DNA from 2 places in the Paenibacillus sp. YPG26 genome. Region 2 is predicted to be linked to the other one. Evidence: riboswitches for the same ligand, from Rfam matches in the RefSeq annotation. Region 2 holds a riboswitch; the other holds the start of a gene.

Region 1 (6,839 bases), 940 kb from region 2:
CTTCGAGAACAAGATCCTCCCGCCCTTCCCCTGCGACTCCAGCGCCGTAACTACTTCTCTTATGCGGTCCTTGACCGAAATCTCATCTCTTTGAATACGGGTTACAGTATTCCGTTTGACCGCCTTGCGGATCGCCTTCTGGAAGACGGCGATGAGGTCGGCCGCATGCAGCCCTTTGACCGGATTCTCTATAATTTCAGGCATGAATGGAGACAAGTCCTCCGGTTCTTTGGAGAATATAAGACTTCTCTCCCACTCCTTATCATGCAGATGCTCCGCGATACCCTTATACTTCCGGTATTCGATCAGCTTACGAATCAGCTCATCCCGCGGATCCTCTTCTTCCTCATAATAATAGTAATCCTCTTCAATCTCGATAACGGGCGGTTTCGGAAGCAGCTGCTTGCTCTTGATGGATAACAGCGTTGCTGCCATGACCAGGAACTCGCTGGTAATTTCCAGCTCCAGCTCCTGCATACTGTTCAGATAGGCTAAATATTGGTCTGTAATCTCGCTAATGGATATATGATGAATATCGATCTCCGCTTTATCAATCAGATGCAGCAGCAGATCGAGCGGTCCTTCAAAGGTCTCCAGCTTGTAAAGTACTGTCACGTGTTGCTCCTCCGCCCGATAAAATAAAAATGTAGTACCATTATAATGGTACTACACTAAATAAGCACTATTTTAATTGTTTCGTCAAGTTTGCCATTTCAATCGCTGCGGTAGCCGCATCCCAGCCTTTGTTCCCGGCTTTGGTGCCTGCCCGCTCAATCGCCTGCTCAATGCTCTCCGTAGTAAGCACGCCGAAGATCGTAGGAACACCTGTCTTCATGCCGACAGCTGCGACTCCTTTGGCAACTTCATTACATACATAGTCATAGTGAGTAGTGGATCCTCTGATTACAGTCCCAAGCGTAATTACAGCGTCATATTTGCCGCTCTCCGCCAATTTCTGGGCAGCAAATGGAATTTCGAAAGCTCCCGGCACCCACGCCACATCTACTTCCTCATCCTTGACACCATGCCGCTTGAGCGCATCCTGGGCTCCTCCAAGCAGCTTGCTTGTAATGAACTCGTTAAATCTCCCTACAACTATGGCATATTTAAGACCTTCCGATACCAAATTCCCTTCAAAAATGTTCCCCATGATTCATCAACCCTTCTTGGTTTAATTAGTTAATTTCAGATCTCTGCCGATTCATTCTGTTCAAGATCGTCGAATTTCAGCATATGTCCCAGCTTGGCCTGTTTGGTATGAAGATAATTCGTATTATCTTCATTCTCCTTCATCTGGATAGGTACACGTTCCACAACCTGAAGACCATACCCCTCCAGCCCTTTAATTTTGCGAGGATTGTTGGTCATCAGCTTAATCTCCCGCACGTCAAGGTCCTTCAGGATCTGAGCCCCGATACCATAGTCACGTAGATCAGCGGCAAAGCCAAGCTTCAGATTGGCATCGACCGTATCAAGCCCTTCTTCCTGCAGCTTGTAGGCCTTCAGCTTGTTGATCAGCCCGATGCCCCGCCCTTCTTGGCGCATGTAGAGCAGAATCCCGTTGCCCGCCTCCTCAATCTGCCGCAGTGCTGCCTCGAACTGGGGTCCGCAGTCACAGCGATGAGAATGGAATACATCACCGGTTAAGCACTCGGAGTGTACTCTCACCAAGACTGGCTTACTGCTGTCAATGGTTCCTTTGACCAAGGCAACATGCTCTTTCTGGTCAACTTCATTGGAGTAGGCAACCGCCCGGAAGACGCCATAGTCAGTCGGCATCCGGACCTCCACTTCCCGGTTAACCAGCCTCTCCTTCTCATTGCGGTATTGAATCAGATCCTTGATGCTGATCAGCTTCAGCCCATGAGTCTTGGCAATCTGCATCAGATCAGGTAATCTGGCCATCGTGCCGTCTTCCTTAATTACTTCGCAGATTACGCCAGCGGGATAAGCTCCTGACAATATCGCAAGATCCACAGCGGCTTCCGTATGGCCTGCACGGCGGAGCACTCCGCCTTTCTTGGCGATTAGAGGGAACATATGGCCCGGACGGCGAAAATCAGAGGGTCTGGCATCCGGGTCCATTAGACCCTGGATCGTAACCGAGCGTTCTTTTGCAGATATGCCCGTGGTCGTATCCTTATGATCTACCGAGACCGTGAATGCAGTACCATGAAAATCGGTATTCTGCGCAACCATCGGCTTCAAATCCAGCTCATCCGCCCGTTCCTGCGTAATAGGCACACATACGAGGCCACGCCCTTGGCTGATCATGAAATTAATCACTTCGGGTGTCGCTTTCTCGGCCAGGGCAATGAAGTCACCCTCATTCTCCCGGTCTTCATCATCCACCACGATAATGACTTTTCCGTTCTGAAGATCTTGAATGGCTTCTTCAACCAAATCAAGCCGGATATCACTCATAGCTACTCACTCCTTTGTGTATAGAAGGACTCAGTTCAACTGTTCACGCTTGTTGAGACTGTCATATTTTCAACTGCATCTTCTTTGGAATGTCATCAGTTAAGCGAAGCCGTTCTCAATGAGAAACTGCATCCCTACACCCTGCTTATTCGGAGCAGCCTCCATCCCCTTCTCTCTGCTTCCATAATTCAACAGGTGCTCTACATATTTGCCAAGCACATCACATTCCAAATTAACGGTATCCCCTGCCCGCTTATCCGAAAGAGCTGTCTCCGCCAAGGTGTGGGGGATTATAGAGACACTGAACTTCTCTCCGTTCGACCTGACAACCGTAAGACTGATTCCATCTATCGTAATAGAGCCTTGAGGTATAATGTATTTGAATAAAGATTGTTGGGAGGGTGCGATGTCGTACACTACCGCATTTTGGTCCCTTGTTACGCCCGTAATCGTCCCTGTGCCATCCACATGTCCCTGAACAATATGCCCACCGAATCGCCCGCCTGCTGCCATTGCACGTTCCAGATTTACTTTCCCGCCAACTTTCAATGCGCTAAGATTGGTGTGACGGTAGGTCTCTGGCATTACGTCAACGGCAAAAGAGTTCCCTTGATTAGACACCGCTGTAAGACAGACCCCATTGACTGCGATGCTGTCGCCAAGCTTCAGATCTTCCATAATCACACTGGCTTGAATATCCAGCACCATGGCCTCTCCTTTACGCTGCACCGACTTAAGGGTCCCTACTTCCTCAACAAGCCCTGTGAACATGCCTGCACCTCCTCCCTGCTCTTATCTTCTGGCAATCAATTCGTGTCCCCTGATACATTGCACATTTTACTCTCTCCATACAGGAGTGCCCCTAATCAGCACATTGTCGTCAATGACCTCTACGGACATATCCTTCAAGGTGACCGCGTCTCTCATCTGAGCATATCCCTCGAAGACGAAGTTCCCGGTTGATCCTAGACCCCCGATCAATTTAGGCGCGATGAACAAGGCTACTTCATCCACAAGCTTCTCCTGAATGAAGCTGCCGTTAATGCTGCCGCCCCCTTCAACCAGTATCGAGGATATTCCTTCACTGCCCAGCTGCTTTAACGCCAGATTCAGATCTACCGTGGGGCCATCTCCGCAGGGAATAACCCGGATGCCCTTATCTTCAAGCTCCTTGATCCGGTTCCCATTAGCTTGAGCAGTCGTTAGCAAGATGGTCTTCGCCTTGGCGTCCGTAATCACCTTCGCATGGTCCGGTATACGCAAGCTCGAATCTACGATGATTCTTACAGGCGATATTCCCGGAACTGGCAGCCTTGTGCTTAATTCTGGATCATCCGCGATGACCGTGCCAATTCCAACCAGAATCCCTTGATGCTGATGACGCATCACATGAACCATCGCCCGTGATTGCTCATTGGTAATCCACTTGCTGTCACCAGCACCCGAGGCAATTTTACCATCAAGTGTGCTGGCACTTTTGATCGTTATATAAGGCAATCCTGTAGTAATAAATTTGATAAATTTCTTGTTCAAGCTCAGTGCCCTATCCCGCAGCACACCCACCTGAACCTCAATCCCTTCTGCCCTGAGCATGGCAATGCCTCGTCCTGCAACCTTGGGGTTGGGATCTTCACATGCAATAACAACACGGGCTACCTTCTCCGCGATCAATCGCTCACTGCATGGAGGAGTAAGACCATAATGGCTGCAAGGCTCCAGAGTAACATACACGGTACTTCCTACAGCAAGTTCCCCAGCCATATTAAGCGCATGGACTTCGGCATGAGGAGTTCCCTGCTTAAGGTGGATGCCAATCCCCGCGATCGATCCATCCTTCACCACTACAGCACCTACAACCGGATTGGTTCCCGTCTGACCCCTTGCCTTCTCTGCCATATCCAGTGCCATGGACATGTAATACTCATCATTCACGAACTCCACTTGAGAGGTCATCTCCTTTCGGCACCACGTGGTTCTAAATATAAAAAACCCCATACGGAAAGAATTCCGGATGGGGTACGAGAGATCTATGCAGCGAAACTAAGGCATAGCCATTCATTCAAGCTGCCCACAATGCTTATTACAAGAAACGAAATTCTTAAAAAGAAACGTCTCGTGCAAAAAATGGTTGCTCAAATAAACATATGCCCTAAAACAGCACAACAAAGCCAAGCCTTGTCATGCAGTTCGCGTCATCCTTCTCCCATCCAGACTGTACTGTCGGTCCTGGAATTACACCAGGTCAGCCGACGATGCACTGTGTGCTTCGCCGGGTCACGGACTAAGATGCACGTATGCACCATCACCGCCGGTTGGGAATTTCACCCGACCCCGAAGGATAAAACACTATTAAACTTGATTGTCATGTTATCATAGCGGCTGTCAAAAATGCAACTTTTTCATTTCCTCCCTCAAGATGCTTGGGCTCGCCCCGGGTACCTGGGATGTATTCAGGGAAGTCTATAATCGTTCACCTGAAGCATTCCATACAACTTCACTTTGAGGAGGGTTTCATTATGACAAGACCGAAGCCGGACAACCGTTCAGACAATGTGGAGAAGCTCCAAAAGCATATTCATAACTCAATTGAGAACTACCGCGAAGCGCAGGACTATTTGAGTGAGCATGCAGATGAAATCACTTCGGAGGAGAAGAGCGACATTGAGGCCAAGAACCATCGGCGCCTTGAGAGTATCGCCGGATTCCGGAGCGAAGTGAAGGATGAAGCGAAGCATTCAGGACGCTAAGCGTTAGTTCCGCTGCACAACAAACAGGAGTCCATTCGGACTCCTGTTCTCGTTGATCTATATCTTTAAACTTAGGCATTGTATACTGAACTTAGGCTTCGTATACTTCCACTTTTTCCATTTTGTCGCGGCCTTTGAACTCATCTACCAGTTCAATACCTTGAACAACCTTGCCGAATACGGTATGCACGCCATCCAGGTGAGGCTGTGGAGCATAAGTAATGTAGAACTGGCTTCCGCCTGTATTCTTACCCGCATGGGCCATAGCAAGCACACCGCGCTCATGCTTGTTCGGATTGATCTCGCAATCGATGGTGTATCCAGGGCCACCTGTACCCGTGCCGTTAGGACAACCGCCTTGAGCGACGAATCCAGGGATTACACGGTGGAATGTAAGTCCGTTGTAGAAACCGGAGTTAGCCAGCTTCTCGAAGTTAGCCACAGTATTAGGAGCATCATTCTCGAACAGATCGATCAGAATTTCTCCGCCATTTTCCATTTTGATTTTAGCTTGTTTTGCCATATGTAAAGCATCTCCTTCCAAAGTGGGGTACAACTCAACGTACATTAGTGTACTATGAAACCCGTCCCAGTGCAAAATTAAAAGCGGAAGCTGACAGCTCCCGCCTCTAATAATTAGTTAAATGAAGGCTGCTTCTGGATCCGCTCAGGAATCAGATCATTGGCAACGATATCATTCAGAGTCTCTCTCTTCACCACGAGATCACTTGCCCCGTCCTTCACGAAGACCACTGCTGGTCTGCGAATCCGGTTATAGTTGCTTGCCATGGCATAGTTATATGCACCTGTGCAGGAGACTGCCAGGAGATCGCCGCTGCTTACTTTTGGCAGATCCAAATCCCAAATCAGCATATCTCCGCTCTCGCAGCATTTGCCTGCAATAGATACTGTCTCTTCCGACTGATCGTTCCCGCGGTTCGCCAGCATAGCTTCATATTTCGACTCATACAGCGCCGGACGAGGGTTATCGGTCATACCTCCGTCTACAGCCACATATTTGCGCACGCCCGGAATGTCCTTAGTTGTACCGACCGTATACAAGGTTGTGCCCGCATCCCCGACAATACTCCGGCCTGGCTCAACCCAGATTTCAGGAAGCTTGTCATAGGTTCCGGTAAAATGCTGCTTCACGCCATCTGTAATGGCTTTAACATACTCGGAAATCTTAAGCGGGGTATCTTCTTCCATATAACGGATTCCGAAGCCGCCGCCCAGGTTCACAACCTGGAAGATCACATTCAGCTGCTCTTTTACGGATTTGGCAAAAGCGGCAACGCGCTCAACCGCCATCTGGAAGCCTTCCACCTCAAAGATTTGGGAGCCGATATGGGAATGAACGCCCAGCAGATTCAGATTGGACTGCTCGCTTGCCAGCTTCACAGCTTCAAATGCCGAGCCATTTCCAATATCGAATCCAAACTTGGAGTCTGTCTGACCCGTGGAAATATATTCATGCGTATGGGCTTCTACCCCTGGAGTAACACGAAGCAGTACGTTAACCCGGGCATCATTCTCCTTAGCAATCGCATTCAGCAGATGAATCTCGGTGAAATTATCAACAACAAAACAACCAATCCCCGCTGTAATCGCCATCTGAATCTCTTCAGGCGTCTTGTTATTCCCGTGGAAGTGAATTCTTCCTACTGG
Region 2 (6,839 bases):
CGCTTGGCATGGGGATCAAGTTCAAAGCTTCTGTAGATTACCTGCACGTTAGCTTTATCTGCGAACTTGTGCAGGGCCTGTTCAAATCGGCGTTTTCCCATATAGCAAAAAGGACAAGCATAGTCAGACCATATTTCAATCTTCATCATTAACCTCCATTGCCGCTTAGAAAATTTAATTATCTTACTGGGATTATCATAGTTACTTTATAAAAGGGTGTCAAATCCAAAGGATTTATATATAAATAATTATATATATAAATATTGACGTAATAATTAAACTTGTAATATAATATTTACATATCCAATGTTTCCGAACAGAAGCCTACGGGAAACGGGCAGCTTATTTTGATGTGGAGGTTATTATAGTATGGAATCAGAGTCTAAACTAGCCGGAGATCTTCAAGGATCTGCCGGTTTATTGTCTCAGCCCAAAGCCGTTTGGGCTGTAGCTTTTGCTTGCGTTATTTCTTTTATGGGGCTGGGTCTTGTTGACCCGATACTGCCGGCCATTGCAGAGCAGCTGCATGCGAGCAAGAGCCAGGTATCCCTTCTTTTTACCAGTTATAATCTGGTGACCGGTATAGCCATGCTTATTACCGGTGTTGTATCGAGCAGGCTGGGGGTAAAGTGGACACTTCTGTCGGGGATGGTACTGACCATTATCTTTACGGCACTGGGCGGAGCATCGCATACGATTGGCCAGATTGTCGGCTTCCGTGCAGGCTGGGGACTGGGCAATGCCCTCTTCATTGCGACAGCTTTATCGGCAATCGTGGGATTCTCCAGATCTGGAACCGCCAAAGCGATTATATTATATGAAGCCGCTCTGGGTCTCGGGATATCGGTTGGACCCCTTCTAGGCGGTGAGCTCGGCTCCATTTCATGGCGTGGACCTTTCTATGGGGTTAGCGTATTAATGGTGATCGGCTTCATCTTCATCCTGTTCGTACTGCCCAAGACACCTAAGCCTAAGCAGACGAGCTCGATTGCGGATCCTTTTCGGGCGCTAGGGTATCCGGCTCTACTTACACTAGCCATCGTGGCTTTCCTGTATAACTTCGGATTCTTCACGTTGATGGCTTACTCTCCGTATGTCATGAAGCTGGATGAGCATGGACTCGGTTATGTATTCTTTGGCTGGGGGATAATGCTGGCCATTACCTCCGTTCTGGTGGCACCCAAGCTGCAGAGACGCTATAGTCTTGTTAAATCGATCAGCTGGATGCTCACTCTGTTCGCGGTCGATCTGGGTGTAATGGCCGTGGGAACGATCAATCATTCTCCGGCAACGGTAATCGTGGCGGTCATAGCAGCAGGCATCTTCCTAGGGATCAACAACACGTTGATTACGACTGCTGTCATGCAGGCCGCACCCGTCGAACGGGCGACGGCATCAGCCTCCTACAGCTTTGTACGCTTTCTTGGGGGAGCGCTCTCCCCTTGGCTGGCAGGCAAGCTGTCCGAGTGGTCGACTCCCCAGTCGCCTTTCTGGTTCGGCGCTTTCATGGTCATGCTGGGTGTTATGGTCCTGATTCTGCGCCGCAGACACTTGGATCATATCAATATGAGTACCGGACATTAAGGAGGCGTTAGGCGAGGTTCAATACGTAACCTCAATCGTAATCTCAATCGTAACTTCATTACGATGATGGCTCGGCACGCCCAGGACACACGCCTGAAATTGTCAGTCCACCAGGTGATTCAGCAAGCTTCTTGCCTGCTAGGGAATAGATTAAATTAGGTGGAATAAGAAGGTCCGTCATTCTGATAAGATTGGCGGACTTTTTGTATGTGTACATATTTGTCCATGTATCATCATGTACGAGCACATAATACCTATTTACAGAGCTGGAAAAGAACAATATATTCATAAATGATTATATTTTGACGAGGGAGCCTAATCAGACTTCGTGAATGAACTATACAAGCTCGAAGTAGAAGTTACACTCGCTTCCGAATAGGAGAAGATGAGATGAGTGCAGCAGTAATTACAGTTACTTTGAATCCGGCACTTGATAAGACAGTGACACTTGAAGAGCTTCAGGTCGGTGCTCTTAACCGCGTCCGGGCGAGCAGAGTTGATCCTGGCGGCAAAGGCATTAACGTGGCGAAGGTACTTGGTAATTTCCAAGTCTCTGTAACAGCGACAGGCTTTGTTGGAGGATACAGCGGACGGCAGCTTCTTGAGGGTCTGGATGAACTCGGGGTTCAGCATGCCTTTATCCAGGTGGATGAGGAGACAAGAACAAATCTCAAGATTGTGGATGTGTCTACATCGATTACTACGGAGATCAATGAACGAGGCTCACTAATTAAAGAGACGAATATGCTTGAATTCATGGAGCAGATGGAATCAATGCTTGAGGGAGCTGAGGTTCTGGTCCTGGGGGGAAGCATCCCTCCAGGAATACCGCCAGGCATCTACCGGACATTGACAGACATGGCAAGCCACAAGAACGTGAAGACGATACTCGATGCGGATGGGGAGGCTCTAGCCGAAGGGCTTCAAGGAAAGCCTTATGCCATCAAGCCGAATATTCATGAGCTTGAGCAGCTTGTGAACCGGAAGCTGGAATCAATGGAGGCCATTGTTCAGGCATGTCGTGGCCTGCTTCAGGAAGGAATTCAGCTGGTAGTTGTGTCCATGGGAGCCGATGGCGCGATTTTTGCAAGCGCTGATGAGGTGCTAAAGACTAGTCCTTTCTCTATTAAGCCGAAGAGCACGGTCGGGGCTGGGGATTCCATGGTAGCCTCCATGGCTTCCAGCATAATTGCCGGACATGATCTGGAACGGCTTGCCCGGGCGGCCACGGCTGCCGGATCCATCACTGCCTCTAAGGAAGGGACAGAAGTATGCAGCAAGAATGAAGTTAACGAGAGTATGAGCCTGGTAGGTATAGACCATGTTGATTGTCTGGATGAATGATAAGCTTGCGGATAATGCAATCGATCTTGGAGAGCGAGCTATTCACGCAAAAAAGAGCCGCGTATTGACTAGCTAGTCAAGCGCGGCTCTTGTGCATAATTTATAATCTTAATCCTGCTGTTGTCTTGAGATCACGAACAGGGCGGTCCAAATGAAAATGAATCCAACAAATTGAGGCATGGTAATGACTTGCTTAAAGACAATCCAGTTCACCAGCACAGCAACCATCGGGAAGCTCAGCTCAGCAAGGGTAGCGAAGGAAGCCTTCGTTGTAGATAGCCCTCTGTAGTAGAGAAGCAGACTAAGCAGACCAGGCACCAAAGCTTGGAGCAACATGTTCACGGAGGTGACTGTTAGTTCGCCCGTACCCGAAGGCAGCGTCCAAGCAGCTCCCTCGGAGGAGGTGATCAGGAACAGCAGGGGTAAGGCAAGCATGAAGCGCAAGGAGGTTACCGTCTCATATTTCATACTCCGGAGCATATAACGTCCCATCACTGTGGATCCTCCCCAAAGTGCTGCTGCACCAAGAGAAAGCAGGCTTCCAATCTGAATGAAATCGCTGAGATTGCCTATCGGGAGTGTCCATCCAAAGGTTAGCAGATATGTTCCGGCAATAGCCAGTACAATGAGTCCTGAGAAATATTTAGGCAAAGCTTCTCTTAAAATAAATCTTGCCATCACAATCGCGAACAGAGGCTGCATCTTCTGAAGCAGAAGTACGGCATTAAGATTGCTGCTGCCCGAAGATAGGGCCTGGGTGAACAGAATGGATGCGACCGCAGAGCCTCCCCAGGAAATAAAGAGAAGCGCAGCTGCCTGCTTGAGACGGACGGTCTTCAGCTCATTGCGGTGTGACCATAACACCGGAGCAGCGAACAAGAATAACAGGACATGTTCAACAAGAACGATCTGCGCCGAGGTGAGGTGCTTCAGCAGCTGAATCCGGAATAATGGATCGGCTCCCCAAAGAGCTGCGCCCAGGACGACGAACCAGAAACCTGTGCCTACCCGTCTACGGGTGTAGGTTAGTGCGGGGTTAATATTAACATTTTCCATATTCAAAAACTCCCAACATATAGTTCTGAATATAGGACCTCGATGTAGAAAACCCCCGCATATACTTGATTAAGTATACACGGGGGCTCATCAAACAAGCCACTGCGCACAGGTAACAAGACTGTAACACGGCCTGCTGTATGATCTTCTCCCATCCGGACTGTACCGTCGGCCTTGGAATCACACCAAGTCAGTCGTCACTTTGCTTGAGCAATCATGACGAGTCGCGGGCTTAAGGTTCACGCACGAACCATCACCGCCGGTCAGGAATTTCACCTGCCCCCGAAGATCCATATTCGATTAATTGTACATCCATCTAACTACATGGAAGCGTTTACTGTCAATATGACAGATTCAAAATATTTTCTATACGTGCTCATCTATCAAGCGGCGTTAGGTGCAGTACTTTGTCTTGATGATTCCTGCGGAACGTACCTGGTGTACATCCCGTCCAGGCTGCGAACTGACGGCTGAAGCTCTGAACATTCTCATAACCAATCCGGTGCCCGATGCTCTCAATTGACTCACTGCTGCTGACCAGCATTTGCATCGCTTCCTGACGCTTGAGGATCATCAGATATTCCCGGGGGGACATGCCATAGAACTGCTTGAACACCCTGTGACAATGTCTGCGGCTAACCCCCAGCTGATGCGATATATTCTCCAGCCAGTCACCCGACGCATCTGAAATATCAGTATCTGAGGATAATACTAATGTCTCCACCTGCTTCGCAATCAGGTAGGAGAGCTCTGAACGCAGATTGGGCTCCTTGCCCTGGCTCTCTTGCTCGAAATAAGACTGAAGCTCAGTAATAAGTGTGAAGAGGTGGAGAAACAATTTGGAGGTTGACTTAGAGTCTTCATACAATGCTTCCATCAAATTCTCTACCAGGGGAACGAGCAGGGTATTCAGCGGATCTCCCTTCGTATAGAGCCCCTTATTATTCATTTCGAACAGCTTGAGGAATAAGGGGTCATCCACTTGAAAATGCATCACAAAAAAGGTTGCATTCTCATGCCCTCTGATTTGATAATCATGCATTTGCATGGGAGAGATCAGCATCAAATCGCCAGCCTGCTGCTCATATTCAGTGGAACCGGCAATAGCGGTCTGGGTACCCTCAAGCACGAGGTTAATCTCAAATAACATGTGGTGAACATGGCGCCCGCAGGTCCAACCACTTCTAACGGTACGTGTATGTGTAGAATATATACAAATCTCTGAACGTATATGAGGGAACCAGCGTTCCGGCGGCAGCTTTCTCATGATGAATAACAACTCCCTGAATGTCCGATTTAGTTAAACTTGTGTTAGAATCGGGGCCGATTATGTTATAGATGATCCAGGCCCTTAGAATTATACTTATTTCTGTGCTGTTCGGGCTGATCTAAACAGGAAGTCCCTATTCATATCATAAGTAAAAAAGCGGGTGAAGGAAATGGCAAAATTAGAAACACTGGATTACACAAAATGGTTCGAGAGTGAGCAGGGGGCGAAGATGAAGCCGCTAAGCCTGCTGGCCAGACTGTTCAAAAACCACGGAAGCAAAGTTGCGCTATCGGCTTTTTACTATACACTAAAAGCACTGCCTGTCTGGGTACTTCCGGTGGTTACGGCGAATATCATCAATCTGGTCAGCTATCCGGACCGGCACTCGGTATCGGAGTTCTGGATTAACCTGGCGGTCATTGTGGTCATCATTCTTCAGAATATTCCCACACATACGCTGCACATCAGCAATATCAGTATGGCCGTACGGCATGTGGAAGCCGGACTGCGCAGCACGCTCGTGCGGAAGCTGCAGCAGCTCTCGCTCAGTTATCACGGCGATATGAATGCGGGAAGGCTGCAGTCCAAGGTGCTTAGGGATGTGGAGGCTATCGATTTCCTGTCCAGACAAATGATGATGACCATAATTCCATCAGGAATCAGCTTAATTATCATTATCGGACTTACTTTATACCATAGCTGGATCGTAGCTTTATTCTTTATTCTGATGGCGCCAACGTCAATCTACCTTGTCCGGTTCTTCCGAACAAAGATGTCGAACAGCAACCGCGAGGTTCGGCACAATATTGAGAAAATGTCGGGGACCGTATCCGAGACGGTTGAAATGATCCCGGTGACACGTGCGCACGGACTGGAGGAAGTAGAGATCCGCAAGGTGGATAAAGCTCTTCAGCACATTCGTGAGCGAGGATACAAGCTGGATGTGCTTGAAGCCTACTTCGGTTCAACCAGCTGGGTGGTCTTCCAGCTGTTCCAGGTTGGCTGTCTCTTCTTCACGGCTTATTTAGCCCGGATCGGAATGATGGAGATTGGCGACATCGTGATGTACCAAGGATTTTTCAATATGATTATCGGATCGGTAAGCTCTATCCTGAACGTATACCCGAACCTGGTGAAGGGCTTTGAATCCCTTCATTCCGTGTCAGAGGTTCTGCTGTCCCAAGAGACGGAAGAATACAAGGGACGTGTTAATCCTGAGGTTATTCACGGAGCTTATAAGTTCGAGAAGATGGGATTCAAATATAAGGAATCGGACCGCCATGTGCTGAGCGATTTCACACTGGACGTCAAGCCTGGCGAAAAAATTGCTTTTGTAGGCGAATCCGGGTCAGGTAAGTCTACGATCCTGAATTTGATTATCGGCTTCTACAAGCCGCAGTCCGGCCAAATCTGGATAGACGGGATCCCTATGGATGAGCTCAGTATGAAGAGGTATAGACAGTCGCTTGCGATTGTGCTGCAGAATAACATTCTCTTCTCGGGAACCATTCGTGAGAACATCACCTATGGGCTCCCTGATATCTCGGAAGAGCATCTGCAGAAAGCTATCTGGATGGCGAATCTG

The links. Region 2 has a riboswitch for FMN ahead of LDO05_RS12630 (DMT family transporter). Riboswitches for the same ligand answer to the same signal wherever they lie in the genome.
Region 1: another riboswitch for FMN. It lies ahead of ribD (bifunctional diaminohydroxyphosphoribosylaminopyrimidine deaminase/5-amino-6-(5-phosphoribosylamino)uracil reductase RibD); the one in region 2 lies ahead of LDO05_RS12630 (DMT family transporter).

The regions. Positions count from the first base shown of each region.
Region 1 is NZ_CP084530.1:1,748,087-1,754,925, reverse strand. It holds gene LDO05_RS08205 (segregation and condensation protein A) at 1-615, opposite strand, end outside; gene ribH (6,7-dimethyl-8-ribityllumazine synthase) at 683-1,150, opposite strand; gene LDO05_RS08195 (bifunctional 3,4-dihydroxy-2-butanone-4-phosphate synthase/GTP cyclohydrolase II) at 1,186-2,424, opposite strand; gene ribE (riboflavin synthase) at 2,524-3,195, opposite strand; gene ribD (bifunctional diaminohydroxyphosphoribosylaminopyrimidine deaminase/5-amino-6-(5-phosphoribosylamino)uracil reductase RibD) at 3,262-4,365, opposite strand; FMN riboswitch at 4,616-4,767, opposite strand; gene tlp (small acid-soluble spore protein Tlp) at 4,941-5,171, shown strand; gene LDO05_RS08175 (peptidylprolyl isomerase) at 5,263-5,694, opposite strand; gene lysA (diaminopimelate decarboxylase) at 5,808-6,839, opposite strand, start outside.
Region 2 is NZ_CP084530.1:2,686,571-2,693,409, reverse strand. It holds gene LDO05_RS12645 (DsbA family oxidoreductase) at 1-146, opposite strand, end outside; gene LDO05_RS12640 (MFS transporter) at 370-1,584, shown strand; gene pfkB (1-phosphofructokinase) at 1,975-2,928, shown strand; gene LDO05_RS12630 (DMT family transporter) at 3,037-3,984, opposite strand; FMN riboswitch at 4,124-4,278, opposite strand; gene LDO05_RS12625 (AraC family transcriptional regulator) at 4,361-5,251, opposite strand; gene LDO05_RS12620 (ABC transporter ATP-binding protein) at 5,424-6,839, shown strand, end outside.